DNA from 2 places in the Lysobacter sp. K5869 genome. Region 2 is predicted to be linked to the other one. Evidence: riboswitches for the same ligand, from Rfam matches in the RefSeq annotation. Region 2 holds a riboswitch; the other holds the start of a gene.

Region 1 (15,757 bases), 1.5 Mb from region 2:
ACGCCGGCATCGAGCAGGCGCGCGATGTAGGGATGCGCCAGACGCGCGAGGATCTGCCGTTCGCGGGTGAAGCGGGTGCGCAGGTTGATGTCGGTGAGGCCGGGGCGCAGCAGCTTCAGCGCGACCCGGCGCTGGTACAGGCCGTCGGCGCGCGAGGCCAGCCACACCTGGCCCATGCCGCCTTCGCCGAGCAGGCTTTCCAGGCGATACGTGCCGACTTCCACGCCGGGGCGCATGCCGGTCTGCTGCGGCGCTACCAGCGGTTCGGACAGGAAATCTTCGTGGCCTTCTTCCAGGCCGATGAGCTCAGTCAACTCCGCCGCCAGCGACGGATCGTCCGCGCCCAACTCGCGCAGCCGTTCGGCGCGCGCATCGGGTTCCAACTCGAGCAACGCATCGAGCAGCGGCGAAAGACGCAGCCAGCGTTCGGCGTCCATCGCCTCAGCCGCCCGCCCGGTTGCGCGCGATGGCGGCGAAGCGCGGCGATGGAACGGCGGCGATCACGATCATGGCGTTGCGCATTCCTTGCAGGCGCGCACCGCGCGGACCGCGGCGCATTGCGCGCTCAGCGGCTGGGTTCGTCCTGCAGCGAAGCCAGCAGGAACAGTCGCGCTTTTTGCCAATCGCGACGGATGCTGCGCTCGGAGCGTTGCAGCAGCGCGGCGATTTCCAGTTCCGACAGGCCGGCGAAGTAGCGCAGCTCCACCACCTGGGCCAAGCGCTGATCGACGGCGGCGAGCTTGGTCAACGCCGAATCCAGGCCGAGGGTGTCCTCGTCCAGGCGCAGGCCGCCTTCCACGTCGTCGGGCAGTTCGGTCACGCGGTGCAGATCGCCGCCGCGTTTTTGGGCGAGGCGTTGGCGCGCGTAATCCACCACGACGCTGCGCATCGCGGACGCTGCATATGCGAAGAAATGTGCGCGATCGTCGAACTGCGCTTCGCGCCGGCCCACCAGTTTGAGGTAGGCCTCGTGCACCAGCGCGGTGGCGTCGAGGGTCTGGCCGTGCTGGCCGGCGAGTTGTCGCCGGGCCATGGTGTGCAGTTCTTGATACAGCGTCGCGAGCACGCGGTCGAGCGCGCCGCGATCGCCCTCGCGGGCTGCGTCCAGCAGGATCGTGATGTCAGCGCTTTCGGCCATGTCGCCCCCGGTTCGGACCAGACTATAGCGCGTTCAGCTTGGCTTGGAAGCGACACAGGTGGCATCGAACCTGCGCCGGAACGCAGCAAAAGCCTGCTTTGAAGGCTGCTTTTCGATACATGCGAACTACCCCGCCAACACAACGCGCGGGACGCCTTCGCGATGACACGGCGACGTCCCGCAGCGATCAACGGCAAGGGCGCGCCAATCCGGACAGTGCGGCCGGTCGCAGTCCGGGCGCGGGCGACCGCGCCGGAGCCGCATTCAGCGTTGGCAGTGCCCGCACCAGACCGTGGTGCGCTGACCGATGCTGGCCTGCTTGAGCGGCCGTCCGCAGCGCGGGCAGGGCTCGCCGCCGCGGCCGTAGGCGGCCAATTCCTGCTCGAAATAGCCCGGCGCGCCGTCGGGGCTGATGAAGTCGCGCAAGGTGGTGCCGCCGCGCTGGATCGCGTAGCCGAGGATCGTTTTGATCGCGCCGGCCAGCTCGGCGTAACGCTCGCGCGAGACCTTGCCGGCGGCGCGCAGCGGCGACACGCCGGCGGCGAACAGCGCTTCGGCGGCGTAGATATTGCCGACGCCGACCACGACTTTCTGATCCATCAAAAACGTTTTCACCGGCGCCTTGCGGCCGCGGCTGAGCTGGAACAGGTAGTCGCCGTCGAACCCGTCCGACAGCGGTTCCGGGCCGAGATCGCGCAGCAGTTCGTGGATTTCGCCGGGCGGCTGCCACAGCAGGCAGCCGAACCGGCGCGGGTCGTTGAAGCGCAGCACGCGGTCGTCGTCGAGCAGCAGGTCGACGTGGTCGTGATCGCGCACCGGGGTGTCGGCGGGCAGCACGCGCAGGCTGCCGGACATGCCCAGGTGCAGCAGGGCGCTGCCGGCGGCGGTGTCGATCAGCAGGTACTTGGCGCGCCGGCGCACGGCGTCGATGCGCTGGCCGGGCAGGGTGTCCTCGATCGCCGCCGGGATCGGCCAGCGCAGGTCCGGGCGGCGCAGGATCGCGGTGACGACGTGGCGGCCTTCCAAGTGCGGCGCCAGGCCGCGCCGGGTGGTTTCGACTTCAGGCAATTCAGGCATGGGGCTCAGCGTACTATCCCGGTCGGGGCGGCGCTTGCTAGCGTCGGCCCGAATTCGGGAGTCCGCCATGCCGCAGGCCGTCGTCGAAGCCGCTGTCGAAGGGACCGAGTCCGTCGCTCGTGCGGCCGCGCCGCGCGGGCGGCGACGGCCGATGCAGGCGGCGGGCGCGAGCGGCGGACGGGCGGCGGATGCCGGCGAAGTGCCGGCGACGGCGGACGGTTCGCAGAACGCTCCGCGCGGCGCGGCGCCGTCCGCGCATCGCAACGGCGCGCGCGGCGATGTCTACATCGAACAACCCAAGGACGCCGAACCGCGTCCGCCCGGCCAGCGCCTGCGCGCTTACGCCACGCGCGAAATCGATCAGGCGCTCGACGCGCTGGGCTGGAGCGGCAACCGCGTCCACGCCGGCGTGCACCTGGGCCGCAAATGCCTGCGCCGCGCCCGCGCCACGCTGGCGCTCGGCGGCGCCGGCTTGGGGCCGGGCACCGAATTGATCGACCGCGCGCTGCGCGATCTCAACCGCGACTTGTCGCAACTGCGCGACGCGCACGCCTTGGTCGAAACCTTGGACCGGCTGCTGCGCGGCGCCGCGCTCGCGCCCGAAGCGCGCACCCTGCTGGCCCGCGCGCGCCGCGCCGCCGCGGCCGCGCGCGCGCAGGCCGCGCACGCGGCGCGCGCGGACGACCCCGGCCTGGGCCGCCGCCGCGCGCTGCTGCGGGTGCTGCGCGCCGGGTTGCGCGCGTTGCCGTGGGCGGAGCTGCAAGCGCGCGAATGGCGCGACGGCGTCGCCGCCAGCCTGGAGCGGGTCGCCCGCGCCGGCGAGCGCGCCCGCGCCAGCGGCGACGACGAGGACTGGCACGAATGGCGCCGCCGCGCGCGCCGGCTGTCGCAGCAGCAGCGCGCGCTCAAGAGCGCCGGGCTGGGCGCGGACGCGCCGAAGTTCGACAAGCACCAGATCGAGCGGTTGGGCGAGGCGCAGGATCTGACGCTGTTGCTGGCGCATTGCGGCAAGGGCTCGCCGTTCGCCAAGGCCGAGCGCGGGGCGGTGAAGGCGTTCGCGCGCGGGGAACTGGAGCGGGCGCGGGAGCGGATCGAGGCGCCGGAGTAGGGCGGTGGCGTCGTCGTTGGGGTGGCGCGGTCGCGACTTGCGTCGCTCCTACAGGGGGTGGGCGAGGCTCCGGTTCCGACGGTAGGAGCGAGGCGAGTCGCGACCGCGAACCCGCACCGTCCGACGCCCCTCGTGGCGTCCCTGAACGCCCCAAACACCGCCCGCCGCGCCTGAACCGCCGCGTCCTGCCCGTTCCGCGCCGGCTTGCCCGTTGGAACTCACAACCCCATCACAACCATCGGCCGGCCATACCGGCGCGAACGGTGGAGCCGTAATGGCATCATCGGCTATACAACTGTCCTTTAATTGCCCGCCACCCCCAGGCGTCGTCCGCCGCCGCCGTCCCCGGAGTTCGCAATGCCCGCGTCCCTGATCGATTTCCTCGCCGGAGGCCTGGTCCAGGCCAGCTTCTGGGAGTTGGTCGTGTACTTCCTGGTGGTGACCCAGCTCACCATCCTGTCGGTGACCTTGTACCTGCATCGTTCGATGGCGCATCGCTCGGTCGACTTCCATCCGGTGCTGGCGCATTTCTTCCGGTTCTGGACCTGGCTGACCACCTCGATGATCACCAAGGAGTGGGCGGCGATCCATCGCAAGCACCACGCCAAGTGCGAGACCGAGGACGACCCGCACAGCCCGCAGTTCAAGGGCATCGACACGGTGATGTGGCGCGGCGTGGAGCTCTACCGCCAGGCCCGCACCGAGCGCGACGACATCGAGAAGTACGGCAAGGGCTGCCCGGACGATTGGATCGAACGCAAGCTCTACACCCCGTGGGCGACCTTCGGCCCGGTGCTGCTGCTGGTGGCGAGCTTCGCCCTGTTCGGCTTCGCCGGCGTGGCGATCTGGGCGCTGCAGATGGTGTGGATCCCGTTCTGGGCCGCCGGCGTGGTCAACGGCCTCGGCCACTGGTGGGGCTACCGCAACTTCGAGACCACCGACACCGCGACCAACCTGACCCCGTGGGGTTTCTGGATCGGCGGCGAAGAACTGCACAACAACCACCACGCGTTCCCGAGTTCGGCCAAGTTCGCCCTGCGCAAGTGGGAGTTCGACATCGGCTGGACCGCGATCCGCGGCCTGAGCGCGCTGCGTCTGGCCAAGGTGCTGCGAGTGGCGCCGACCTTGGACGTGCGCCCGAACATCGCCATGCCCGACGGCGAAACGCTCAAGGCGCTGCTGGCGATCCGCTTCCAGGCGATGACCGACTTCTACCGCAACGTCACCCTGCCGAGCCTGCGCGAAGACGCGGGCGATGCCGGCGAGCGCGTGCGCGCGCTGCCGCGGCGTCTGCGCAAGGGTTTGGCCGACGGCGGCCGCTGGCTCGACGACGGCGCCCGCGCGCGCCTGCAGAGCTGGGTGGCCGAGCGTCCGCGCATGGCCCAGTTGGCCGATTTCCGCCAGCGTCTGGCGCAGGTGCTGGACGACCGCTCGCACGACGCCCAGGCCACGCTGCAGCGCCTGCACGCGTGGTGCGTGGAGGCCGAAGCCAGCGGCATCCAGTCGCTGCAGGCGTTCTCGGCGCGGCTCAAGGGCTACGCGTTGGCGCCGGCGCGCTACTGATCCGCCGGCCCCGGCGGGATCCGAAAAACCCGCGCTCCGGCGCGGGTTTTCTTTTGTTCGACGCGCGCCGAAGCGGGAGTGAGACGGCCGTGGCTTCGCCGATTGCGCGGCCCGGCGCGCGGGCGTAGCGTCGCCGGGCATGGAATTCCGGCGCCGCCGTCCGGCCGCGCCGCACACGGAGGTGGCGCGTGCCTGGACCGATCCGAGGCCCGAACGTTCCCATTCGCCGCGCCGTCGCGCCGGCCGCCTTCGCGCGCCGGCGTCCCGCTTCGTTCGCGTTCAAGGACGAACCGCCCATCCGCGACCGCGACTGCGCGCCACGGAGCGGCGCCGGCGAGCGCACGCGTAAGGAGAGAGCACGATGAAGACGTTCCGCACCCGTCGCTTCAAGGCCTTGGCGCTGGCGGCGCTGTTCGCCGCCGGCATCGGTTTCGGCGCCGCCCAGGCCGACACCAAGTACGCCGAAGGCTGCGCGCCCAAGTCCGGCTGCCAGTTCGGCGGCACCCGCTTCGCCTGCTGCCAGGACGACAGCTGATCCGCCCGCGCGGCCGGCGCTCCGCGCGCCGGCCGTGCACTTGCCCGCCGCGCCCATGCGCGGCAGGCTGCGCGCATCCCCCGTTGCGGAGCGCGCATGCGCCGGTTGCCTCTCGTGTTGCTCGCGTCGATGGTTCCCTTGGCGCTGTACTGCCCGCGGGCCGCGGCGCAGGAAGTCACCTCCACCGGCGACTACCTCTCGCGCATGGACGCCGACCACGACGGCCGGGTCTCGCTGAGCGAATACCAGGACTGGCTCAGCTACGCCTTCGACGCGATGGACGCCAACCGCGACGGCGTGCTCGACGCCTCCGAACAACCCGCCAGCGGCCGCGGCGCGCGCCCACCGCTGACCCGCGAACAGCACCGCAAGACCTTGGCCGAGCGCTTCGCCCGGCAGGATCGCAACCACGACGGGTTTTTGGACGCGCGCGAGTTGGCGTCGCCGCCGCAATAACCGCGTCGTCGCGCATCCGACGGTAGGAGCGGCGTAAGCCGCGATCGTGGCGGCCGGTCGCGTCGTATCCGCGGTTTCGATCGCGGCTTACGCCGCTCCTACAGGTAGGGAGCGCGCATCGCGCGGCCGAAGGATGCGCCCCGCATCCCACCCCAAGCGCAAGCCGCGTCGCAACGCCCGCATTGCGCAATTGCCGCGCCGGCAAGCGCCGTGGTACCTAGTCGCGATGGATTACGCACTGCCGCAGGGCGAACTCGATACCTTGTTCGCCGGACCGCAATCGGTCACCTCCGAACAACGCCGCGACCTCGTCGCCCTCATTCTCGAACGCCTGCGCCAGCGCTACGGCGAACGCCTGTTGGCGGTGGCGCTGTACGGCTCCACCGCGCGCGACAGCGACGGTCCGTATTCGGACGTCGAGCTGTGGGCGGTGCTCGACGACGCCGCGTTCGGCGAGGATTTCGACGAATCGCTGGAATGGGTTCACGGCCGCGGCAAGGCCGAGGTCAACCTGATGTCGCGCAGCGCGGTGGAAGCGTTCGCGCGCGAAGTCGACGAGACCTGGCCGATCAGCCACGGCCAGTTCGTGCACGCGCGCGCGCTGTGGATCGCGCCGGACCACGGCGCGCTGTTCGAGACCCTGCGCTCGCTGGCCGCGCACCCCGACGACGCGGCGGTGGAGCGGGCGATGGCCGAGATCGTGGTCGGCGAGCTGTACGAACTGATCGGCAAGCTGCGCAACCGCTACGCGCGCAAGCCGCTGGCGCTGCTGGCCGGCGAGTTCGCCGTGCACGTGGCGTGTCTGGCCGGGTTGGCCGAGCGCCATTTGTTCGTCACCGCCGGCACGATGTTCGACGAAGCGGCCGATCTGCCGGGGCCGGACGGCGCGGCGGAGCTGTATCGGTTGGTGGCGCAGGGCGAGCTCGGCGACGAGGCGCGCATCGTCGCGGCGCTGGAGCGGGTCTGGGCCGGGCTGGAAACCTGGGTGCGCGATGTGGCGTTGACCGAGGCGGTGCGGCGGCGGTGCGTGGCGGGGGAGCGTTGACGGCGGCGGCGGCGGCGGCGGAGCGCGTGCGTTCGGTTTGAATGCGTGGGGCTTCGGGGCGGTCGTTTGCGTGGCGCGTTTGCGGTTTGCGTCGTGGTCGAGTTGCCGTGGTCGCGGCTTGCGCCGCTCCTACAGGTGGGGCGTCGATGCTGCGTGGGGCGGGGCGTTTGCGTCGGTTTGCTTAGTGTTTGTGGGCTGCCGATTTGCGTTGTCGCGGCTTACGCCGCTCCTACAGCCGGTGGGATGCGGCTAGGGGTTGGCCGCGGGCGCGAGGGGCGGAAAGTTCCGTTCGCGGCGCCCATCTGACGGCACTGGGCCCGCCGGTGTCCGGGCGAACACCATCGCGCAACCTCGACCGCGCTACCCTCGCCGATCATGCCGCCCTTGTTCCATCCCTGGCTGCGCGAAGCCCGCCTCGCCGCCCTGCGCGGCGGCGGTTGGAAGCGCGGGCGCGGCGCGGTCGCGGCGCTGGCCTTGGCCCTGGTCGGCGCGCTCGGGATGCGCGCGGCGGGCGGCGAAGCGGCGGCCCTGCCGGCGGCGTTGCCGCGCTTGGTCGCGCAGTCGCCGTTGCCGTTCGCCTTGCTCGCGTTGGCGCTGTCCTACGCCAGCGCCCGCGCGCGCTTGAGCGCGCTCGACGACACGTTGCGGCACGGGTGGTGGGCGGCCGCGCCGGTCGAGCCGGCGCGCGCGACCCGCACCTTGATCCTGCTCGCCGCGCTCGGCGGCGCGGCCGCCGTGTTCGTCGTCGCGGCGATGCTGATCGCGTTCGGCGGCGACGGCGAACGTTTGCGCACCGCGTTCTTCGTTGTAGCGGCGGGCCTCGTACCCGGCACCGCGCTCGGGCTGATCGCGGCGTTGCGCCAGCGTCGCCGTCCTGTGCAACGTTTGCGCGAAGGCGCGCGCGAGCCCTTGTTCGGTTTGCGTTGGCTCGACGATGCGCGCCTGCCGCATCTGAGCGATTGGCAGCGCCGCGAAGCCTTGCTGCGCTGGCGGCGCGGCGGCCACGCCTGGATGATCGGCGCGGTGCTGCTGGCGTTGCCGGGCTCGACCGCGCTGACCTCCGGCGCCGGCGTGCTGCTGATCGCCATCGCGTTGGCGTGGTTCAGTCTGCTGGCCCAGGCGTGCGCCGCCGCCAGCGTCGCCGCCGCGCGCGCGCTGGCCGCGGCGCCGTCGTCCCGGCGAGGGTTCGTGCGCGCGGCGTGGCGCTATCCCGCGTTCGCGTTCGTCTGCGCCTGCGCGATGGCCGGCGCGGGCGCGGTCTTGCTCGGTTTGAGTTGGCGCGCCGCGCCGGCGTTGTTCGGCATCGCGCTGTTGATGTGCTTGCCCGCCTTGACGGCGCTGCGCGGAGAACGTCGGTCATGAACGCGGCATTGGAACTGCAAGGGCTGCAGCACCGTTACGACGAACACGCGGTGCTGCACGGCATCGACCTGCGCTTGATGCCCGGCGATTTCGCCGCGCTGATCGGCCCGAACGGTTCGGGCAAAACCACCTTGCTGCATTGCTTGTCCGGCTTGCTGCGGCCGAGCGCGGGGCGGGTGTCGATCGGCGGCCGCGACCTCGCCCGCGAACCGCTCGCGGCCAAGCGCGCGCTCGGCTTCGCGGTCGACCCGGCGCGCTTGCCGCCGCTGCTGAGCGGCCGCGAATGCCTGCGCCTGTTCGCCGGCGCGCGCGGCCTCGACGCGATTCCCGAGGCGACGCTGGCGCTGTGCGCGACCTTGTCGCTGGCGCCGATGCTCGACCGCCGCATCGGCCAGTACTCGCTCGGCACCCGGCAGAAACTGGCGATCGCGCTGGGGCTGCTCGGCGAGCCGCCGCTGTTGGTGTTGGACGAACCGCTCAACGGCTTGGACCCGCTCAGCGCCTATGCGCTCAAGCGGCATCTGCAGCAACTCGCGCGCGAACGCGGCGTGGCGGTGTTGCTGGCGACGCATTCGCTGGATGTGGCGGAGCGTTTCATCACCCGCGCGGCGTTGCTGGTGGACGGGCGGTTGCGGCGGCAGTGGGGCGCGGACGAGTTGGATGCGATTCGTGGCGACCCTGGGCGGTCGTTGGAGCAGTCGATGGTGGAGGCGTTGGCGCAGGAGTAAGCGAAGGTCCGGACGGCTTCGCGGCGTCGAAGGCTCCCTGTAGGAGCGGCGCGAGCCGCGACCGCGGGGTTTCCGCTCGCGGCGCAAGTTTCGTCGCAGTTGGGTTGCCGCGGTCGCGGCTCGCGCCGCTCCTACAAGCAGATCGCGTTACCGGCGTCGTCGGTCGGATGCGCATGCCGGTCGCCGGCGAACGGCCCGATCCGGACGCGTCCGTTCGCCGCGCGCCTGCTACCATGCCGCCCGTTCGCAGAAGAGAGGCGCCGGCCCACGGCCGCCGCCCGCCGAAGGCGCAGGCTCCCATAATCGCTCAGGCCCGGTTCGACGAACCCGATTCGCCGAACCGGACCACTGCAACGACATCGCCGATCTGGAGAGAGGCCGCATCGACGGCCCACCGAAGGGGCAAGCGGTCCGGCCACGCCGGCGCCGCGCAAACTCTCAGGTAAAAGGACAGCGGGAGCGGCGCCGCGGCTCAGGCCACGGAAACCCATGCGCATCGCCGCGCGCCTTCGCGCGCGCGTCCCGCCGACCGCCCGCGTCCGTTCGCGGCGCGGTCCGCGTGCGCCTGGGGCTCCGCGCCGCCGCGGTCCCCCCGACCGTCGCCGGAGTTCTCCCTGTGTTGTTGCAGATCATCTACCTCATCGCCATCAGCGCCGAAGCCATGACCGGCGCGCTCGCCGCCGGCCGCCGGCGCATGGATTTGTTCGGCGTGGTCATCATCGCTTGCGTCACCGCATTGGGCGGCGGCTCGCTGCGCGACATCGTGCTCGGCCACTATCCGCTGGGCTGGGTGCGCCACCCCGAATATCTGGCCTACACCGTCGGTGCGGCGTTCGCGGCGACGTTCCTGGCGAAGAAGCTGCATCGCCTGCGCCGCGCTTTCTTGTGGCTGGACGCGCTCGGCCTCATCGCTTTCACCTTGATCGGCTGCGCGGTGGCGCGCGAAGGCGGCCACCAGCCGGCGATCGTGGTGATCGCCGGCATGCTCACCGGCGCCTTCGGCGGCGTGCTGCGCGATGTGCTGTGCAATGAGATTCCGCTGGTGTTCCAGCGCGAGTTGTACGCGGTGATCTCGCTGCTGACCGGCGTGGCCTATCTGGTCCTGTTGCGCGTGGGCGTGGCCGAAAGCGTCGCCGTGCTGGGCTGCCTGGGCGGCGGCTTCGCGCTGCGCTTGCTGGCGATCCGCTACGAGTGGGAAATGCCCAAATTCGTCTACCAGTGACTCATTCGGCCAGCGCTCGCGCGACTTGCTCGCGCAGCGCCGGCACCAGTTCGCGCTCGAACCACGGATTGCGCTTGAGCCACAGGTTGTTGCGCGGGCTGGGATGCGGCAGCGCGACCAAGCGCGGCCATCGTTCGCGCCACGCGGCCACCGCTTGGGTGAGCGAGGCCGCGCCCGGCAGATGCCAGGCCTGCGCGTATTGGCCGACGGCCAGGGTCATGCGCACGCCGCGCAATTGCGGCAACAGGCGCGCCTGCCACGCGGGCGCGCATTCGGGCCGCGGCGGCAGATCGCCGGACTTGCCCTTGCCGGGATAGCAAAACCCCATCGGCACGATCGCCACGCGCGCGGCGTCGTAGAAGGTTTCGCGATCCACCCCGAGCCAATCGCGCAACCGCTCGCCGCTGGCGTCGTCGAACGGAATCCCCGACTCGTGCACCTTGCGCCCCGGCGCCTGCCCCGCGATCAACAGCCGCGCGGCGGCGCTGGCTTGCAGCACCGGCCGCACGCCGTGCGGCAGGTGCGCGGCGCACAGGGTGCAGGCGCGGATGGCGTGGAGGAGGGGCGGGAGGGAGGGCATGGGGGAAGCAGGGGAATGAGGGGAATAAAGGGAACGGGGAATGGTGGGTGTTTCGTTGTTGGACAGTATGGTCTCGAATCGGCTTCCCAACGCGCCGCAGCCGCCACTCCCCATTCCCTATTCCCCTCTTTCCCTCTTTCCCTTTTGCCCCCCAAACAACAGCGCCGGCTCGAAAGCCGGCGCCGTCACCCGAAGCGAAGTCACCTCACTCCGTAATATCCCGATCCTTCGTCTCCGGCAGGAACAGCGCCCCGATCACCACGGTCAGCGCCGCCACCACCACCGGATACCACAGGCCGCTGTAGATGTTGCCCGTGGCCGCGACGATGGCGAAGGCGGTGAACGGCAGGAAGCCGCCGAACCAGCCGTTGCCGATGTGGTACGGCAGCGACATCGAGGTGTAGCGGATCCGGGTCGGGAACAGTTCCACCAGCCACGCGGCGATGGGGCCGTAGACCATGGTCACCAGCAGCACCAGGAAGGTCAGCAGCAAGATCACCATCGGCTTGTTGATCTGCGCGGGATCGGCCTTGGCCGGGTAGCCGGCCTTGCCGAGCGCTTCGGTGAGCTGCTTGCCGAAGCCTTCCGACTGTGCCTTGAACGCGGCGCTGTCTAGCCCTTCGCCCTCGAAGCTGGTCAGCACGGTGCCGCCGATGCTCACCGTGGCGACGCTGCCGGCCGCGCCGGGCGCGTTGTTGTACGGGATGCCCTTCTTCGCCAGCGCCGACTTGATCACGTCGCAGGATTGTTTGAACGCGGCCTTGCCGACCGGATCGAACTGGAACGCGCAACGCGCCGGATCGGCGGTGACGGTGACCGGCGAAGCGGCGACCGCGGCTTCCAGCGCCGGATTGACGTTGTGGGTGATCGCCTTGAACACCGGGAAGTAGGTCAGCACCGCGATCAGGCAGCCGCCGAGCACGATCACCTTGCGGCCGATCTTGTCCGACAGCCAGCCGAAGAACACGAAGCCGCCGGTGGCCAGCGCCAGCGCGATGGCGATGAAGATGTCGGCCTGGTTGGGGTCCATGCCGAGCGTCTTGGTCAGGAAGAACAGCGAGTAGAACTGGCCGCCGTACCAGACCACCGCTTGACCGGCGGTCGCGCCGAGCAGCGCCAGCAGCGCGATCTTGCCGTTCTTGGAGAAGAAGCTCTCGGTGATCGGCGCCTTGGAGGTCTTGCCCTCGGCCTTCATCTGCTGGAACAGCGGCGATTCGGCGAGCTGCATGCGGATCCACACCGACACGCCGAGCAGGATCACCGAGACCCAGAACGGAATGCGCCAGCCCCAGGCTTCGAATTCGTCCTTGCCCAGGTAATTGCGGCAGCCCCAGATCACCAGCAGCGACAGGAACAGGCCGATCGTCGCGGTGGTCTGGATGAAGCTCGTATACAGGCCGCGCTTGCCGTTGGGCGCGTGCTCGGCGACGTAGGTGGCCGCGCCGCCGTACTCGCCGCCGAGCGCGAGGCCCTGCAGCAGGCGCAGCACGATCAGGATGATCGGCGCGAGGATGCCGAGCGTCGCGTAGCTGGGCAGGATGCCGACCAGGAACGTCGACAGGCCCATCAGCACGATGGTGACCAGGAAGGTGTACTTGCGCCCGATCATGTCGCCCAGGCGGCCGAACACCAGCGCGCCGAACGGCCGCACCGCGAAGCCGGCGGCGAAGGCGAGCAGGGCGAAGATGAACTGGCTGGTCTCGTTGAGGCCGCCGAAGAACTGCTTGCCGATGATGACGGCGAGCGAGCCGTACAGATAGAAGTCGTACCACTCGAACACGGTGCCGAGGCTGGAGGCGAAGATCACCTTGCGGTGGTCCTTGGTCAGCGGCGCCGAGTGCGGGGCGGTGCTGGCGGTGGTGCTGGACATGAGCTGTTCCCCCGAACAGTGGAATGGAAGCGGGTCGTGGCCCGCCGGGGCGTCTTTCTCGGTGTTGTCTTTTCGGTGTGGCTGCGCGAAGCCGTCGTTTTCGCGCCGAAACTTTCAGTCCGTCCTCCCCGCGAACGCGGGGATCCGGAGACTTCAGCGCCATGCCTGGATGAAGCCCTGAATTCCCGCTTTCGCGGCAACGACGGCTGGAAGCGGCGTCGCCGCCGCGTCCACGTGCGATTCGCGATCAGAAGCTGTACTTCACATGCGTCTGCAACCGGTTCAACTCGCCTTTCTCGCCGGTCTCGATCTCGCGCTCGCCCCAGATGTACTCCGCGCCGATGTCGAGCTTGGGAATCGGCGTGTAGATCAGGTTGACGTGCGCGGACTGCGCCGACTTGGTGATGCCCAGCCCGGTCAGCGCGGTCTTGTTGTCGTACTGCGCCCGCGAATAGAACACGTTGCCGCGCAGCTTCGGACTGAACACGTGCCGCCAGCCGACGAAGCCGGCGACCAGATCGATGTTCTCCAACTCGCCGTTGCCGTCGAGCACCGCGTCGTTGTTGAGCGCCAGACCGACATAACGGCCGATGCCGCTGCCGGCGGTCACCATGTAGCGCAGGTCGTCGCTGGCGCCGAGGTTCCACTTGCCCGACACGCTCAGGCCGTAGCCGGTGCTGCTGTCGTTGACCCGGCCGGCTTGATACTTCAGCTGCCGCGCCAAGGCGCCGACGCTGAAATGGCCCCACTCGCCCTTGGCGGTGTAGCGCGCGGTCACGTCCGGCACCGCGCCGTCGTCGCCGGCGACCTGCGCCATGTTGCCGCGGAACGGCGTGTAGACGGTCTCCGGGTTTTCCACCGAGAACGACCACGGCCCGCTGGTGTAGCGCAACTGCGCTTGCCGCACGAACACCGTGCCCTCGGTGGGGCCGAGGAAATCGACCGTGTCCGGCAGCGCGTTGGCGTCCTGGAAGTTCGACCAGGTCTGGCCGGCCAGCCACTTGTTCCAGGTCACGTAAGCGTGGCGCAAGGTCAGCGCGTAAGTGTTGGTGGCGATCTCGTTGCCGGTGAACGCGGTGGAACCGCCGCCGAACAGATCGAATTCCAGATAGCCCTTGAGCTTGTCGCCGCTGTCCAGGTCGGTGTCGGCGGCGAACCAGAAGCGCGAGAAGTTCGCGCCCATGTCGGTGTCGCTGCCGCCTTCGCGGGTGGCCTTGGCGCCGACCGGAATGGCCTTGGGCACGTAGAACAAGCGGCCGACCGAGCCGTCGGCGATGTCGCCGCCGTCGGTCGAGGTGACCGAGGCGTCGAGCTTGATGAAGCCGCCGTAGCTGAAACGCGTGCCCGGATTGGCCGAGGGACTGATCGTGGTCGATTGGATCGGATTCTTGGCCGGCGCCGCCGCCACCGCGGGCGCGGCGGCCTGTGCGGTCTTGACCTCGGCGACCTGGGTCTGGACTTGCTGTTGCTGCGAGACCAGTTGCTGGACCATGCGCTCCAGTTCGGCCACGCGCGCTTCCAGCTCTTTTTCCTTGGCGGTCTGGGCCAGGGCGTGGCCGGGCAGCAGCAGCGCGAGCAGCACCGAGGCGGCCAGCAGCGAGCGGCCGCGCGGCCGCGTCGCCGCGGCCGGGATACCGGCGCGCTCCCCCGCGCCGCGTGTAAGCAGGCTAGACGACATCGTGATTCCCTCCCGAGGAATGCCGCCCGGAGCGAACGGCCGAGGCCAGCCTGCGCGTGGCCGGCGCGGCGCCACCATTCGCCATTGGTCGAAAAACGACGCCTGTCTGCGCGGCTTACGACCATGGTCTAACGCCGCGGCGCAGCGTGCGTTGTTGCACTGCGGCACACTGAGAGGACTACGGACGAACCCTGCGGAAGGCGAAACGGCACCGCCCGTCCGCTATCCTCAGCGGTCCCGCGTCCGACCCCACGCAGCCACGGCACATCGCACGGAGCCCCCATGAGCAACCCCGCCAGCGTCCATCCCGTCGATCCGGCGTTCGCCGCCCAGTCGCGCTACACGCGCGAGGAGTACGAGCGCCAGTACGCCGAGTCGGTGCGCGACCCGGACGCGTTCTGGGGGCGCGTCGCCCAGCGCCTGGAGTGGTTCAAGCCGCCGAGCAAGATCGGCAACGTCAGCTACGACCTCAACGATTTCCGCATCAAGTGGTACGAGGACGGCGAACTCAACGTCAGCGTCAACTGCCTCGACCGCCACCTCGCCGCGCGCGGCGACAAGACCGCGCTGCTGTTCGAGCGCGACGACCCCAACCAGCCGGCCGAGCGCATCACCTACCGCGAGCTGCATGCGCGCGTGTGCCGTCTCGCCAATGCGCTGCGCCATCTCGGCGTGGCCAAGGGCGACCGCGTCACCATCTACCTGCCGATGATTCCCGAAGCGGTGGTGGCGATGCTGGCCTGCGCGCGCATCGGCGCGATCCACTCGGTGGTGTTCGGCGGCTTCGCGCCCAATTCCATCGCCGACCGCATCGCCGACTGCGCCAGCAAGCTGGTCATCACTTCCGACGAAGGCCTGCGCGGCGGCAAGAAGATTCCGCTCAAGGCCAACGTCGACGCGGCGCTGAAGCTGCCGGGCACCAACTCGGTCGAGACCGTGCTGGTGGTGCGCCACACCGGCGCCGCGGTCGAGATGCAGATGCCGCGCGACCGCTGGTACGAAGCGGTGGTCGAAGGCCAAAGCGAGACCTGCGAGCCCGAGCGCATGAACGCGGAAGACCCGTTGTTCATCCTCTACACCTCCGGCAGCACCGGCAAGCCCAAGGGCGTGCTGCACACCAGCGGCGGCTATCTGGTCTACGCCAGCTTCACCCACGAAGCGGTGTTCGACCTGCGCGAGGACGACGTCTACTGGTGCACCGCCGACGTGGGCTGGGTCACCGGCCACAGCTACATCGTCTACGGCCCGCTCGCCAACGGCGCCACCGCGCTGGTGTTCGAGGGCGTGCCGAACTATCCGGACGTGTCGCGCTTCTGGAACGTGATCGACAAGCACCACGTCACGATCTTCTACACCGCGCCGACCGCGATCCGCGCGCTGATGCGCGACGGCGAC
Region 2 (15,757 bases):
GGTGGTGAGGCTGCTCATCGCCGGCGTTCTCAGACCCGCAGCGCGATCAGCAAGGTCTTGTCGTCGGAGGTGATGCCGTGCGTGCGCGGATCGGCCAAGGTGCCGTGCAGCGCGCGGCTGCCCTCGGCCTCGTCCACCGACGCCAGATAGCGCGACACCGGATCGATGAACGGCGCGTACAACTCGGCGTTGCCGCGCGCCATCGCGAACGGCATCGCGCCGTCGGACATCAGCGCCAACCGCGCGGTCGGCGCCGGCACGGGCAGCACCCGCAACTGCTCGCGCCAGCTTTCGCCGGTGACGAAATAGGTTTCGTTGGCGTACTCGCCGTTGGCCGGCAGCGACACCACCGCGTCCTCGTCGTCGCTCGCGGCCTCGGCCACGCCGATGCCGTCGCCGATGTGCAGGAACCAGCCGCGCCGCGCGTCGCCGGCATAGCCGACCACGGTGGCGGCGTAGTCGCCCAGCGCGCGCCCGTCGGCCTGCGCGCGTTCGACCACGCCCTCGCGCGCCTGCGCCACCGCCTCGACGGCGGCCGCGAAGAAGGTCTCGCGCGGCGCGTCGAGCAATTCCGGTTCGCGCCCCAGGCGTTCGCCGAGCGCGCGCGCCAACGCATCGGCGATCAGCCGCGCGCCGATGTCGCTGTGCGCGGCCGAACCCGCGCCGTCGCAGACCACCGCGGCCAGGACATCGCCGCTGACATGGAACGCGCACGCGTCCTGACAGGGAATGCCTTTGTCCAGGTGCGAGCTGCCCACCGCCGAAGCGGCATAGATCCGCCAGCCCATGCGCGCCCCGCTCAGGTCGGAACCGAGGACCAGGTGTCGGTCGCCGGCAGCTGCGCCGCGCCGCCCGGACGCGACTGCGAGACCACCTGCATGCTCGCGCTGAGCCACAGGAACAGCTCGCGGAACTGCAGACCCTGCAGACGCTTGACCCCGCCGGGGCCCTTGCTGCTGAACTGGCTCATGATGCGTTCGTCGCCCTGCCCGACCGCGATCGGGAAGATCGCCACCTTGTTGGCGGTTTCCGCGTCGCGCGCGCGCTGCGCCGAGGCTTCCCAGGCGTCGGTCGGCGCGCCGTCGGACATCAGGAACAGCCACGGGCGGGTGTACGCCACGCCGGCGGCCTTGAAGCGCTGCTTCTCGTTTTCGATCTCGGCCAGGGCCAGATCGATCGCGCGGCCGGTCGGGGTGGTGCCCGCGGCTTCCAGCGCCGGCGCGTCGAAATCCATCGCGTCGCACCATTCGCCGGCGAGCTCGGCCTGATCGAAGCCGCCGTAGCGCACCACCAGCACGCGCACGCGCTTGGCCGCGATCACGTCGCTCTTGAGCTCTTCCTCCAGCAGCTTCAAACCCTGATTCAGCTGGTCCATCGGCGCGCCGGTCATGCTGCCGGAGCAGTCCAACACCAGCACCAGCGGGGTGCGCTGCTCGGTGTTGTCGACCAGGGCGACATCGGGGATGGCGGGTTGATTCATGACATTCCCTTGCGTTGACTGAACCGGGAGTATAGCCAGCGCGGGCCGGAGGGGGCCATCGCGCACGTTCGCGGCGCGAACGCCCGCACAGGTCGGCGGCGCGGTCCGCGAACCGTCACCGCACTGCCATACGCCCGCAGCAGGCTGCCGGAGCGGTTCTGCCACCGCATCCCCCAGCATCTCGCCCGGATCGCCATGACCGACCAACACGACACCTCGCGCCGCGGCTTCCTGCGCGGCGCCGCCGGCGCGACCGCCGCCGGCCTCGCCCTGAACCTGTTCCCGCCCTCGATCCAAAAAGCGCTGGCCATCCCCGCCGCGCGCGTCACCGGCACCCTGCACGACGTCCAGCACGTGGTGATCCTGATGCAGGAAAACCGCTCGTTCGACCATTACTTCGGCGCGATGCGCGGCGTGCGCGGCTTCGGCGACCGCTTCCCGGTACCGCTGCCCAGCGGCCACCCCGTGTGGCGCCAGACCGACGCCAAGGGCCGCGAAATCCAGCCCTGGCACATCGACACCCAGACCACCAGCGCGCAGCGCATCGGCGGCACCCCGCACACCTGGCCCGACGCGCAAGCGGCCTGGAACAACGGCAAGATGGACCAGTGGCTGCCGGCCAAGACCGAGCGCTCGATGGGCCATTACGTCGAAGCCGACATCCCGTTCCAGTACGCGCTCGCCAACGCGTTCACCCTGTGCGACGCCTACCACTGCTCGCAGCTCACCGGCACCAATCCCAATCGCCTGTTCCTGTGGACCGGCAGCAACAACCCCGCCGCCGACCGCGGCGGCCCGGCCATCGTCAACACCTTCGACGATTCCGGCCCGGCCGGCGAAGGCTATTTCTGGACCACCTACCCCGAGCGCCTGGAGCGCGCGGGCGTGAGCTGGAAGCTGTACCAGGACATGGACGACAACTTCTCCGACAACCCGCTGGAAGGCTTCCGCCAGTTCCGCGCGGCGACGCCGGGTTCGGCGTTGGCCGAGAAAGCGCTGAAAACCTGGACGCTGGAAGACCTCGCCAACGACGTGCGCAGCGGCAAGCTGCCGCAGGTGTCGTGGCTGGTCGCGCCGGCCAAATACTCCGAGCATCCCGGCCCGTCGGCGCCGATCTGGGGCGCGGACTACACCGCGCGCGTGCTCGACGCGCTCACCGCCGATCCCGAGGTTTGGGCGCGCACGGTGCTGATCGTCAATTTCGACGAGAACGACGGCTTCTTCGATCACGTGCCGCCGCCGGCGCCGCCGTCGCTGGACGCGCAGCGCAAGCAGATCGGCGGCTCCACGGTCGATCTGCGCGGCGAACACCACTTCGCCCGCACCGGCCCGTCGCACGGCACCTCCGCGGATCCGGCGATCTATTACGATCGGCCCTACGGCCTCGGCCCGCGCGTGCCGATGTACGTGATCTCGCCGTGGAGCCGCGGCGGCTGGATCGACTCGCAGGTGTTCGACCACACCTCGGTGATCCGCTTCCTGGAAAAGCGCTTCGGCGTGATCGAACCGAACATCAGCCCGTGGCGGCGCGCGGTGTGCGGCGACCTCACCAGCGCGTTCAATTTCGAGAACCCGAACCACGAGCCGATCCCGACCCTGCCCTACACCGGCGACGCCGACCGCATCGTCGCCGAGCAAAGCAAGCTGCCCGCGCCCAAGCCGCCGGCGCAGCCGAGCGCGGCGCGCCAGGAACGCGGCATCAAGCCCTCGCGCGCGCTGCCCTACGACCTGCACGTGGGCGAACGCTTCGACCGCGACGCGCGCTCGCTGCGGCTGAACTTCGGCAACAGCGGCCGCGCCGCGGCGGTGCTCCACGTCTACGACTTGCTCGACCCCGACGCGGTCCCGCGCCGCTACACGGTCGAAGCCGGCCGCTCGCTCAACGGCGACTGGGCCCTGCGCAGCGGCGCCCGCGCCTACGCGCTGCAAGTGTTCGGCCCGAACGGCTTCTTCCGCGAATTCCGCGGCTCGCCGCACGGCGCCAACCCCAGCGCGACCACGATCCCCGACCTGCGCGTGCGCCATCGCAAGCTCGTGCTCGCGCTGCGCAACCCCGGCCGCAAACCGCTGCGGCTGGAACTGACCGATCAGTACGGCTTGTACGAACCGCGCCTGGAGCGCCTGGGCGCAAGCTCGCTGCGCTACCGCCCGATCCGCCTGGACGAAAGCGGCCAGTGGTACGACTTCGTGCTGACCGACGCGAACGATCCGGAGTACTACCGCCGCATCGCGGGTCGCGTGGAGACCGGGGCGCATGGCATCACCGATCCGGGCTTGATCTGAGGCCATAGCGCGGTCGCGCACCGGGACGGCCGCTGCCTCCCGGAACGACCGCAATGCGGCGCCCGCTTCAGGCTTCGGCCTGGAGCGGCTGGCAGCAGGACGCGTCGAACCCCGCGGCGATGTCTGCGCACGCCGACGACGCGGTCCGGCACCCGAACAATTCCCGCGCGAGCAATCGCGCCGTGGCCAGATTGGTCGCATACGGGACCTCGCACACATCGCACAGGCGCAGCAACGCCAAGATGTCGGCTTCGTGCGGCTGCGCGGTCATCGCATCGCGCAGGAAGAACACCGCCGAGATTCCGCCGGCCACGATCCGAGCGCCGATCTGCACATCGCCGCCGGCCGGCCCCGCCTTCACCGCGACGGCCTCCAACCCCAGCCGCTGGCGCAACACCCGCGCCGTCGCCTCGGTCGCCACCACCTCGCACCCGGACAGATACTCCAGGTGGCAGCGGGCGAACTCGATCAAGTCGCCCTTCTTCGAGTCGTGCGCTATCAACGCCACGCACGCACGCGGATGCATCCGCTCTTCGCTCATAACTCCTCATCGGCTCGCATCGAGACAGCGACGGTGCAGGCGATTGTTCGCGGCGCGCGTCGCTTCGGGATGAAGATCGAATGCCGCACGACGCCGGTCGCCGAGCCCGATCCGCGCGCGGCGAGCGCGAATCTCACTCTCGCTCCCGAGGGCTTAACGCGCGCCTCTCAAAGCGGCGCCCTTTCCGACGATCCGGACGAAGAACGCACATCGCGGGCGATGCTTATTGTTTCTGCTCATAAGCAGCGATGTATGGCGACGGTCACCATCCTCAAAACCACGATCGATAAGTTCCTCGAAGCCGGGACGAGACGAAGCGCAACGCCCATCGCTGCGCGGCGACGCTCTTCGCCCCCGCACTATTCTCCCACCGGACGACACGCGGCCGCACCGATCGCGGCGACATCCCAACCGGAGCGCGCCATGAACGAAGCCCCATTCCGCAACGGTTATCACCGCCTCACCGAAGCGATGCACGAATGGGGCGTAAGCGTTTGCTTCGGCGTCAACGGCGGCGGCATCATCCACCTGCTCAAGCATTTCGCGCCCTATCGGCACCGCGAACGCGACGGCGATTCGATCGAATTCTTCAGCGTCAACGAATACGTCGCGGGCTTCATGCCGCTGGGCCACTACCTTTCCAGCGGCCGCATCGCCGCCGCGGCGGCCACCACGGGCGCGGCGACCAAGCTGCTGCTGTGCGGCCTGAGCGATGCCAAGCTGCATAATCTGCCCGCGCTGTATCTCGTCGCCGCCACGCCCGCCCGCCTGCGCGATCGGGCGCCGCTGCAAGACACCACCGAATCCGGCGCGAACATCGCCGCGCAAATCGCCGCCGAGTTGCCGCGCGGCACCTTCGTGATCGACGATTTGACCCGACTGGACGCGCAATTGGCCGCAGCCGCGGCCGAGTTGTCCCACAATGCGCCGGTCGCGCTGGTGCTGCCTTCCGATGTACTGGCCGCGCCGATGCCAGCACAAGTTCCCGCGACGCCGGCGGCCGTGCCCGCGTGTCCGCATTTGCCGGCGCGGACGGTGCTGGAGCGCTATTTGACGCCGCGCCCGCGCGGCCGAACGCTCGTCCTCGTCGGCGACGAAGCCCATGCCGTGCCCGACATCGCCGCGCTGACCACCCGGTTATGCGCGGCTCTGGACGCTCCAGCGGTATGGAGCATCAACGGCGCCAACGCGGTCGCGCACGACAATCCGCACGCCGTGGGCTATCTCGGTTTCGGCGGAAGCGCGGCGGCGGCTCGGCTGTGGCGGGACCTCGGCCCGGACGACACGCTGGTTTCGGTAGGCTATTGCGCGGACGAATACACCGTGAATTTCGCCGCCCCCGGTGCCGGCGTGGTCTGGAACCTCGCGGAACGCGTTCCCGGCTACGGCAGTCTCGACGGCGGCTTCGCCCATCTGGTCCCGGGCCGGTTCGTACAGACAGTGGCGCCGTTGCGGGAAACGGTAGCGACGATCGTCGATTGGAGCCCGTCGCGGCTTCATCGCGGTCCCGCGCCGCCGACGCACCGGATCGCACCGCCCAGGACACCGCGCGCCGACGCGCAGTGCGTGGACTTGATCGATTTTTATCGGCGCTTGGACACCCTTTGGCGCCCGGACAGCATCGGTTTCGACGATGTCTGCATGGCTTACAAGGACCGCCAGCACGTGCTCGGGCTGCCGCACCCGCACATACGGTTCTACTCGCTGTATCGCGGCTCGGCGATGGGCGGCGCGTACGGCGCCGCGCTCGGCGCCAAAGCCGCCGACCCGCGCCGCCACGTGTTCGCGTTCTCCGGCGACGGCTGTTTCCGCCTTTACGGCGGAGCGCTCACCGAAGCTCGCGATATGGGCATCGCTTTGTTCGTCCTGGACAACGGTTCCTACGGCCTGGTCGAACAAGTGCTGGAAGGCGTGTTGCCGAACACCCAGCGCGAGCGCTATCACGCGCGGCTTCCACGAGCGGACTACGCCGGCATCGCCGCCGCCTGCGGATGGAACGGCTATCGCTTGAATCCGGATCTGAGCAACCTCGAAGAACTGATGGAACGCGCCTACTTGCCCGGCCGGCGTTCCTTACTGATACAGGTCCCCGTCGATGCCGCTCAAGTGCTCGGCGACAATCCCCGCGCCGCCAACCTATAGCGAGCGAGCCGCATGCCCGACTCCATCGAAATCGCCGCCGCCCACGCGTTGATCGACAGCAGCTACCGCCATTGGTTCGGACGCTCGTTCGCTGGCGACGCCGACGCCAGCGATTGGCTGTATCGGGAAGCGCCTTTCGCGTTGCTCGCCCACGGGAATCAAGACGACCCCGAGTTCATCTACGCCAACGCCGCCGCGCAAAGGCTGTTCGAGTACACCTGGGACCAGATCGTCGGCCTGCCCTCGCGCTTATCCGCGCCAGCGGATCAGCGACCGGCGCGCGTCGCGTTGCTGCAGCGAGTCGAGCGCGACGGTTTTGCGCGCGACTATGAAGGCCTGCGCGTATCGCGCAGCGGCCGCCGGTTCTGGATCGAACGCGTCACCGTCTGGCAGTTGCGCGATGCCGCGGGGTGTCCGGCCGGCCTGGCCGCGTTGATTCCGTCGTGGCGCCCGGATTGAAACCGCGTCGCGAACGCCCGGGGAGGCGTCCGGTTGCTTCGTCGCAAGAGGCGGTCGCGCGAGGCCGAATCAGCGCGGTGTTTGAGCGCCGACGCCGATCCGCGGCGCCACGGCCGCCGCTTGCGCGACGACCGGAGAACGCCGCCCTTCGACGGCGAGGCGAAGGCAGGAACGCGGTTCACGTCCCGCCCATTGCAGACCCGACCGCATGCGCGAGCGCAAAACCGACAGCGGCTTACAACGCATCCTGCGGCTCGACCACCACCGCATCCTCCGGCGCGCGCGCCACGCCGCTGCGCGAGACCCGCGCTTCCCAGCGCCAGAACAGCCACGCCACCGCGGTCAGGCACGAGCCCGCGACCGCGAGGTGGATCGCCTTGTCGCTGAGCATCGGCGACACGATTCCGGCCAGGATCGCGTTCGTCACCAAGCTGGCGAAGGCCTGCAGCGACGAGGCCGAGCCGCGCTGGTGCGGGTACATGTCGAGGATCGTCAAGGTCACGATCGGGAACACCAGGGAGATGCCGAACGAGCCGATGCACATCGGAATCACCGCCCACGGCACCTGCGGCGCATCGGTCCACAGGTTGTAGCTGAGGTTGATGGCGATGGCCACGGCGCTGCAGGCGAAGCCGAAGTTGACCAGACGGTCGCCGCTGACCTTGCCGGCCGCGCGGCCGGAGACGAACGAGCCGGCGATCATGCCGCCGATGGTCGGCACGAAGAACCAGGCGAAATCGCGCTCGCCGAGCTTGAGCAGGTCGAGCACGAACGCCGGCGCCGAGGCGATGTAGAGGAACATCGCGCCGAAGTTGAACGCGCCGACCGCGCTCAGCCGCAAGAAGCGCGGGTTGAGGCAGATGGCCAAATAGTCGCGCAGCAAACGCTTGGGCTTGATCGGCAGCCGCGCCTGCGGCGGATGGGTTTCCGGCAACAGCAGCGCCACCGCGATCCACAGCGCCACCGAGAACGCGACCAGGAACCAGAAGATCGCCGGCCAATGCGACCAGCCCAGGATCCAGCCGCCGATCACCGGCGCGATCGCCGGGGCGATGCCGAAGATCATCATCACCTGACTCATCAAGCGCTGCGCGTCGTCGCCGTGCAGCACGTCGCGGATCACCGCGCGGCCGACGATCAATCCAACACCCGCCGACAAACCCTGGATCGCGCGAAAGCAAAGCAAAGTAGGCAGATCGGTGGCCAAAGCGCACGCCGCCGACGCCAGCGTGAACACCGCCAGCCCCGCCAGAATCACTTTGCGCCGCCCCACCGCGTCCGACACCGGCCCGTGCACGATGCTCATCAGCGCGTAAGCGATCAGATAGACGCTGATGGTCTGCTGCATCTGCAGCTTATCGGCGTGCAATTGCGCGCCCATCGCCGGGAACGCCGGGAAGATGGTGTCGATCGAGAACGGCCCGAACATCGCCAGCCCGCCCAGCAACAGGGCCAGACGGCGGATCGGGATCGGGGCTTTGACGGCAGCGGCGTCTTGGCTCATCGCGGGGTAGGCTCGATCAGGTGCGGCTTGAGGAATCCGACGGCGCGTCGGGCGGGCCCTTGAGCTCGACCATGTTGCCTTCCGGATCGAACAGATACTGCGAGGGACCTTCGCCTTCCGCGCCGTAACGCGAACCGAAGTCGCCGACGCGCGCGCCGTGGGCGTTGAGATGGGCGACGATCGCGTCGCGGTCGAACGGCTCGGCGCGCAGGCACAGGTGATCCAGGTTGCGGCCCTCCTCGCCCGGCGCGGCGCCGCCGTAGCGGCCGAGCTTGCCGGCGACATCGACCAGATCGATCAGCGACTCGCCGGCGCGCAGCTGGACCAGACCGATCTCGTCCTGGCGCCGCTCCACGCTGCAGCCGAGCACCTCGCAATAGAAGGCCACCATCGCCGCGGTGTCGCGCACGCGCAGCACCACGTGGTCGAGTTGCAGCAAGCGGAACGGGCGCGCGGCCATGGCCGGACCTCATCGCATGAACGGGGGGCGACAGCATACTCCCGCGCGGCGCGCCGAACGGGCGGCGGATTTGTTTCGATCTGTCGGCAGCCGCGCCGCGGCGATGGGCCCTTGCAGGAGCGGCGTGAGCCGCGACCCACCGCAGCGGCGTACGCGAGCGCTACTGCCCGAAACGGCCGGCAGTCGGTCGGTGGCCGGCGCGGGGCCGGGCTTCGGGAGAGGGCGCTTTCGTGCGCCGCTGCGGTGGGTCGCGGCTCACGCCGCTCCTACAGGGGCTCCGGCCCCTTCCGGGACCGCCCCCGCCCCGGCCCGCCAGCGGCTATAATCGCCGCTTCGACCACGCGGTGGGAGAAGCGTCCGCCCGGGCTCCCCGGCCGGCCGCTGCCGAAGGCGCAACGCCCGTAATCGCTCAGGCCCCAGACCGCCGCGTGTACAAAACTCTGGAGAGACCGCCCGGCCGCAGCGTCATCGCGGACGGAACCGGCGCCGAAGGGGCACGAAGCGAGCGCGGACAGGAGCGGCCCCAGCGGCCCACCCCTCCCCCAAGCGGCCTGAGCCGCAGCCGCTTCCAAACTCTCAGGCAAAAGGACAGAGGGGCGCCTCGCGTGCGGCACCGCACGTTCGCCTTAGGACGCCCCCTGCCATGACTCATCCTTCCCTGCGCGACCTCGAGCACCACGACGCCTTCATCGAGCGCCACATCGGCCCCAACGACGCCGAGATCGGCCACATGCTGGGCGAAGTCGGCTACGCCTCGCTCGAAGCGCTGACCGACGCCATCGTCCCGGCCTCGATCAAGTCTCCCCAGCCGCTGGCCCTGCCGCGCGCGATCAGCGAAGTGGAAGCGCTGGCCAAGATCCGCGCCATCGCCTCGAACAACCAGGTGTTCCGCAGCTTCATCGGCCGCGGCTACTACGGCACCCACACCCCGAACGTCATCCTGCGCAACATCCTGGAGAACCCGGCGTGGTACACGGCCTACACGCCGTACCAGGCGGAAATCTCGCAGGGCCGCATGGAAGCGCTGATCAACTTCCAGACCATGGTCGCCGACCTGACCGGGATGGAGATCGCCAACGCCTCGCTGCTCGACGAAGGCACCGCCGCCGCCGAAGCGATGACCCTGGCGAAGCGTTCGGCCAAGTCCAAGTCGAACGTCTTCTTCGTTTCCAAGAACGTGCACCCGCAGACGCTGGAAGTGCTGCGCACCCGCGCCGAGCCGCTGGACATCGAGCTGCTGATCGGCGACGACGCGCAAGCCGCGAGCGCCGACGTGTTCGGCGCGCTGCTGCAATACCCCGACACCTTCGGCGGCCTCGGCGATTACCAAGCCGTGGCCGACGCGCTGCACGCGCGCGGCGCGATCCTGGCCGTCGCCAGCGACCTGCTCGCCCTGGTGCTGCTGAAGTCGCCGGGCGAATTCGGCGCCGACATCGTGGTCGGCAACACCCAGCGCTTCGGCGTGCCGTTCGGCTTCGGCGGCCCGCACGCCGGCTTCATGGCCTGCCGCGACGCCTATAAGCGCTCGATGCCGGGCCGCCTGATCGGCGTGTCGGTCGACAGCGACGGCAAGCCGGCCTACCGCCTGACCCTGCAGACCCGCGAACAGCACATCCGCCGCGAGAAGGCCACCAGCAACATCTGCACCGCGCAGGTACTGCTGGCGGTGATGGCGAGCATGTACGCGGTCTACCACGGCCCCGACGGCCTGACCCGCATCGCCCGCCGCGTCCACCGCCAGGCCGCGATCCTCGCCGCCGCGCTGCGTCAAGCCGGGCTCAAGGTCGCCGACGGCTTCTTCGATACCCTGCGCATCGACGGCGTCGACGCCGCCGCGATCCACGCCCGCGCCCGCGCCGCGCGCATCAACCTGCGCGAGATCGACGCCAACAGCGTCGGCGTGAGCCTGGACGAAACCGTCAACCGCGACGACCTGACCGCGCTGGCCGGCCTGTTCGGCGCCGCGCTTGACGTCGACGCGCTCGACGCCGCCACCGCCGACGCGATCCCGGCCGCGCTGCAGCGCAACTCCGCGTTCCTGCAGCACCCGGTGTTCAACACCCACCACAGCGAACACGAGCTGCTGCGCTACATGCGCTCGCTGGCCGACAAGGATCTGGCGATGGATCGCACCATGATCCCGCTGGGCTCGTGCACGATGAAGCTCAACGCCACCGCCGAGATGATCCCGGTGACCTGGCCGGAGTTCGGCAACATCCATCCGCTGGTGCCGGCCGATCAGGCCGTCGGCTACAAGCAGCTGATCGACGAACTCGAAGCGATGCTGGTGGAATGCACCGGCTACGACGCGGTCAGCCTGCAGCCCAACTCCGGCGCGCAGGGCGAATACGCCGGCCTGCTGGCGATCCGCGCCTACCACCGCTCGCGCGGCGAGGGCCATCGCGATATCTGCCTGATCCCCGACTCCGCCCACGGCACCAACCCGGCCTCGGCGCAGATGTGCGGCATGACCGTCGTGGTGACCAAGACCGACGCCAACGGCAACGTCGATGTCGAAGACATCCGCCGCAACGCCGAGAAGTACAGCGCGCGACTGGCCGCGATCATGATGACCTACCCGTCCACGCACGGCGTGTTCGAGGAAGAGGTCGTCGAGATCTGCGAAATCATCCATCGGCACGGCGGTCAGGTGTACACCGACGGCGCCAACATGAACGCGCTGGTCGGCGTGGCCAAGCCGGGCAAGTGGGGTTCGGACGTCTCGCACCTCAACCTGCACAAGACCTTCTGCATCCCGCACGGCGGCGGCGGCCCGGGCGTCGGCCCGTGCGCGGTCAAGTCGCATCTGGCGCCGTTCCTGCCCAAGACCGTCGACGGCGAAGGCGTGGTCGGCATGGTCAGCGCGGCCAGCTTCGGTTCGGCCAGCATCCTGCCGATCTCGTGGATGTACGTCACGATGATGGGCACGCAGGGCCTGCGCAAGGCGACCCAGGTCGCGCTGCTCAACGCCAACTACATCGCCAAGCGCCTCGCCCCGCACTACGAAACGCTCTACACCGGCCGCAATGGCTTGGTCGCGCACGAGTGCATCCTCGACCTGCGCCCGATCAAGGACGCCACCGGCATCAGCGCCGAAGACGTGGCCAAGCGCCTGATCGACTTCGGCTTCCACGCCCCGACCCTGAGCTTCCCGGTCGCCGGCACGCTGATGGTCGAACCGACCGAGAGCGAATCGCAGCACGAACTCGACCGTTTCATCGACGCGATGATCCAGATCCGCGAAGAGATCCGCGCGGTCGAAGACGGCCGCCTGGACCGCGAGGACAACCCGCTCAAGCACGCCCCGCACACCGCCACCCAAGTCAGCGCCAGCGAGTGGACCCACGCCTACCCGCGCGAGCTGGCCGCGTTCCCGCTGCCGTCGCTGAAGCTGCAGAAGTATTGGCCGCCGGTGTCGCGCGTGGACAATGTGTATGGCGATAAGAACGTGATGTGCGCTTGTATTCCGGTGGATGCGTATAAGGAAGAAGTCGAGGCGTAAGCTTTCCGCGGATTTCCTGCTGTGACGCAAAAGGCCCCGCTCGCGCGGGGCCTTTTGTTTTTGGGGCCGGTCGTGTCCGCTGCGCGCAGGCGCGACATCAGTCCCGGCGGGGCAGCCGCTGCTTGAGCCTTCGCCCGATGAGGTACGCCGAGACGATCGCGAAGGCCAGGCCGGTCGCGACGCCACCGGCGTACATCAAGGCCCGCGGCCAGAAATCCGGACGGTCGGGACGGTTTTCAGTCACCACCGCGGCGATCAAGTAGATCGGCACCAGCGCCGCGGCGAACGTGTTGACGATCAGATACAGGTACCACGCCGCCGTGCGCCAACGCGCCTTTCCCGTCACATGGATCTGCCGCAGGATCGAAAGGATGAAGCCCGAGGACACCGCCAGTCCGCAGACGTAGCCCGTGCCGAAAAGAAAGAAAATCGTGGAGCCATTCATGCCCATTACCGACGACGCTCGCGAAGCGAGATTATGGCCGGGCCGTCGCGATGCGGACCGAACCGAGTCTGGCCACATGCGTGGCACGCCGAACGCGGTCGCCACAGGTCTCTCTGATCGAACCGGTGCGTCTCTGCCGGATTCGAATGCGCGGCATGCCTCAACCCTGCGACGTCGCCAACGTCCCTTCCGCGACGAGCACCACGAACGCTCCCGCTCCCGCGGCCTCGCGCAGCACGCGCGCATCGTCGAAGCCTTGCGACGATTTGTAGACCACGCGCCCGTCGCTCACCGCCGCCCAGAACGGCGCGAACGCCGTCAGTAGAATCTCGCCTCGAAAGGAGTTCTGGATACCGCCCGGCAGCGGAACCAAGCGGTCGAACACGTAAGGCTCGCCGTCCTCGCTGCGCCATAGCCAATCGTAATCGGCACCGAGGCTGCGAAAGCCGCCGCCGGAACGCACCGTCAGCGGCGCCACGCCTTGACGCAGCGCCGTTTCCAGCAACAGCGTCACAATCGCCAAGTCCAGCGGCTCGTCGTCCGGCAAGAACATCCACGCGCGGCGGCGGATGACGTCCAGCGAGTTCAATACCTGCAGTTCTTCGCTTGCGTCGTGCGTTCCCTCGTCCGACATTGCGGCCTCCTTCCACCCATCGCGAATCCAGCGCCGATGATCGCAATGACATAGCGGCCGGCACTGTGCCGAATCCGCCGGCAACGCCACTTCGCCATCGCAAGCCTAACCGTATACGGGTCGCGCCGGCCGAACGCTCGAACGTCCCGTTTCCCGACCCGCAACGACGGCCGCCGCCCCTGAATGCGGACCCCAGACCACCGCAAGCCAGCGATATACTCCTCTCAATCGCCGGGGGGCGCATAGCCATGAACATGCAGGAACCGAAACTGCAGGCGTTCTCCGAGCGCCTGTTGAAAGTGATCGAAACGCAGACCGAGATCGCGCGGCTGGGGTTGGACCTGGGCGGCGTGATGGATTTGGTGGCGCATCGCGCGCAAGGCCTCACCGGCGCCGTCGGTGCGGTGGTCGAATTGGCCGAAGGCGAAGAGATGGTGTATCGCGCCGCGGCCGGCATCGCTCAATCCAGCCTGGGCATGCGCCTGCGCCGCGCCGCCAGCCTGTCGGGGCATTGCGTCGCGCAAGGCCGGCCGCTCAATTGCGAAGACTCCGAAACCGACGACCGCGTCGATCGCGCCGCCTGCCGCGCGGTCGGCTTGCGTTCGATGATCGTGGTGCCGCTCAAGCATCACGACACCGTGGTCGGCGTGCTCAAGGTGATGTCGCGCGAGCCGACGTCGTTCGACGACGACGATCTGCGCGTACTCGACATGATGTCGGGCCTGATCGCCGCGGCGATGTACCACGCCGCCAAGTACGAAACCAACGAGCTGTTCTATCAGGCCACCCACGATGCGCTGACCGGCCTGCCCAATCGCGCGCTGTTCTACGACCGCTTGCGCCACAACCTCGCGCAAGCGCATCGCGAATCGCGCCGCGTCGGCATCCTCAATCTGGACATGGACGGGCTCAAACCGGTCAACGACCAGCTCGGCCATCGCGCCGGCGACGCCGCGATCCGCGAATTCGCCGAGCGCATGAAGCTCAGCGCGCGCACCGGCGACACCGTCGCGCGCGTCGGCGGCGACGAGTTCGCGGTCATTCTACCGCGCATCGAGCACCGCGAAGGCGCGTTCGCGCAGGCGCAGCGCTTGGCGCAAGCCCTGCGTTTCGGTTTCGAGTTCGAGCAGCGCGCGATCGCGCTCGACGCCAGCATCGGCTGCGCGATCTATCCCGACGACGGCGAAGATCTGAGCGAGTTGCTGGAGAAGGCCGATCAGGCCATGTACGACGTCAAGCGGTCGAAGAAAAGCTCGCGCGGCTGAGCCACGCGAGCGCTGCGCCGCCGGCGTTGTTCCCGCGGCGTCGGCGTTGCCGTTTCCCATTCGAGCGTTCTTCTTGCTGATCTTGCGCGAGTCATGCGCGGTCAATTGCGTCTCGCCGCGTCGCTGTTCCTCCGCGTCTTCCACATTCAACAGACGCGCCGCCACCATCGGTACGCGGTCGCGATTCGCTTCCGCATACCCGATAAATTCGTGCCGAACAGTCGCGCACGGGCACCAGTCCGCTGGTTCATGCGCACGCACTGCGTATCGCGCTGCATAGAAAAATCATATTTCCTGGGCCTATCCCCGTTGAGGGCGAGTTCGTAGCATTTCTCTGCCCGCGCTCGCGCCGAAAACCGTTGTCCCGGCGTCGACGCTGAGGACATCGGAATCACCGGCCCGCACGGCAGCGCGGCGAAATCCAACGGAACAGGAAGTTCTGCATGCATCGCATCGAAATCGAACTCGTCGCGCACTCCGCCCGGAACGAAACGGCTTCGCGGACGCCCACGCAATCGGGTGCCGGAGCCAGCGCGAGCTTCCTCCCGCCCGTGTCGCACCGCCCCATCGCGCCGGAGCGCGAATGCGAACCCGGCACCTCGGAGCCCCGCTTATGAAGACCGTCGCCCGGCTCGCCGCCGTTCTCGTCGCCGCCGCGCTCTGCGGCCCCGCGCTGGCCCAAAACGCCTGGGAAGTGCACGACCAGCACGCCAACGATCATCTGGCCGAAATCGAAAAGCGCATCGGCAGCGACGGCACCGTCAACGGCAACCTCAAGAAACTGACCAAGATCGGCGGCGCCAAAAAAAGCGGCGACGACGCCAAGGAGCCTGAGGAAAAGCTCGATGCGAAAGAGCCGAGCGCGCAGGTCAAGAAGAGCGTGGACGATCGCTGCCCGAACCCCGGCGGCGCGGCCGGCGCCGCGCAGCAGCAGTGGCAGCTGTGCCAGGAAATCGTCAAGACCGAACTGGCCCAATACAAGTACTCGATGACGATGTACGAACTGGCGCGCAAACGCCAAGAGCGCCTGCAAGAGATCGAG

The links. Region 2 has a riboswitch for glycine ahead of gcvP (aminomethyl-transferring glycine dehydrogenase). Riboswitches for the same ligand answer to the same signal wherever they lie in the genome.
Region 1: linked by a shared signal. The riboswitch ahead of J5226_RS02970 (trimeric intracellular cation channel family protein) and the one ahead of gcvP (aminomethyl-transferring glycine dehydrogenase) in region 2 are both predicted to bind glycine.

What each region holds. Positions count from the first base shown of each region.
Region 1 is NZ_CP072597.1:691,534-707,290, reverse strand. Features, by position in the region: gene J5226_RS03020 (serine/threonine-protein kinase) at 1-437, opposite strand, end outside; gene J5226_RS03015 (ECF-type sigma factor) at 566-1,138, opposite strand; gene mutM (bifunctional DNA-formamidopyrimidine glycosylase/DNA-(apurinic or apyrimidinic site) lyase) at 1,403-2,215, opposite strand; gene J5226_RS03005 (CHAD domain-containing protein) at 2,415-3,323, shown strand; gene J5226_RS03000 (fatty acid desaturase) at 3,681-4,886, shown strand; gene J5226_RS02995 (hypothetical protein) at 5,248-5,421, shown strand; gene J5226_RS02990 (hypothetical protein) at 5,551-5,877, shown strand; gene J5226_RS02985 (kanamycin nucleotidyltransferase C-terminal domain-containing protein) at 6,011-6,922, shown strand; gene J5226_RS02980 (hypothetical protein) at 7,298-8,284, shown strand; gene J5226_RS02975 (ABC transporter ATP-binding protein) at 8,281-9,012, shown strand; glycine riboswitch at 9,370-9,474, shown strand; gene J5226_RS02970 (trimeric intracellular cation channel family protein) at 9,629-10,234, shown strand; gene J5226_RS02965 (uracil-DNA glycosylase family protein) at 10,236-10,814, opposite strand; gene J5226_RS02960 (MFS transporter) at 11,020-12,684, opposite strand; gene J5226_RS02955 (DcaP family trimeric outer membrane transporter) at 12,932-14,362, opposite strand; gene acs (acetate--CoA ligase) at 14,645-15,757, shown strand, end outside.
Region 2 is NZ_CP072597.1:5,169,897-5,185,653, forward strand. Features, by position in the region: gene J5226_RS21905 (hypothetical protein) at 1-18, opposite strand, end outside; gene J5226_RS21910 (PP2C family serine/threonine-protein phosphatase) at 30-788, opposite strand; gene J5226_RS21915 (VWA domain-containing protein) at 800-1,480, opposite strand; gene J5226_RS21920 (phospholipase C, phosphocholine-specific) at 1,676-3,763, shown strand; gene J5226_RS21925 (methylglyoxal synthase) at 3,831-4,304, opposite strand; gene J5226_RS21930 (thiamine pyrophosphate-dependent enzyme) at 4,284-6,446, shown strand; gene J5226_RS21935 (MEKHLA domain-containing protein) at 6,459-6,905, shown strand; gene J5226_RS21940 (multidrug effflux MFS transporter) at 7,141-8,409, opposite strand; gene J5226_RS21945 (VOC family protein) at 8,426-8,869, opposite strand; glycine riboswitch at 9,205-9,303, shown strand; gene gcvP (aminomethyl-transferring glycine dehydrogenase) at 9,513-12,371, shown strand; gene J5226_RS21955 (hypothetical protein) at 12,469-12,816, opposite strand; gene J5226_RS21960 (hypothetical protein) at 12,977-13,450, opposite strand; gene J5226_RS21965 (sensor domain-containing diguanylate cyclase) at 13,699-14,715, shown strand; gene J5226_RS21970 (hypothetical protein) at 15,329-15,757, shown strand, end outside.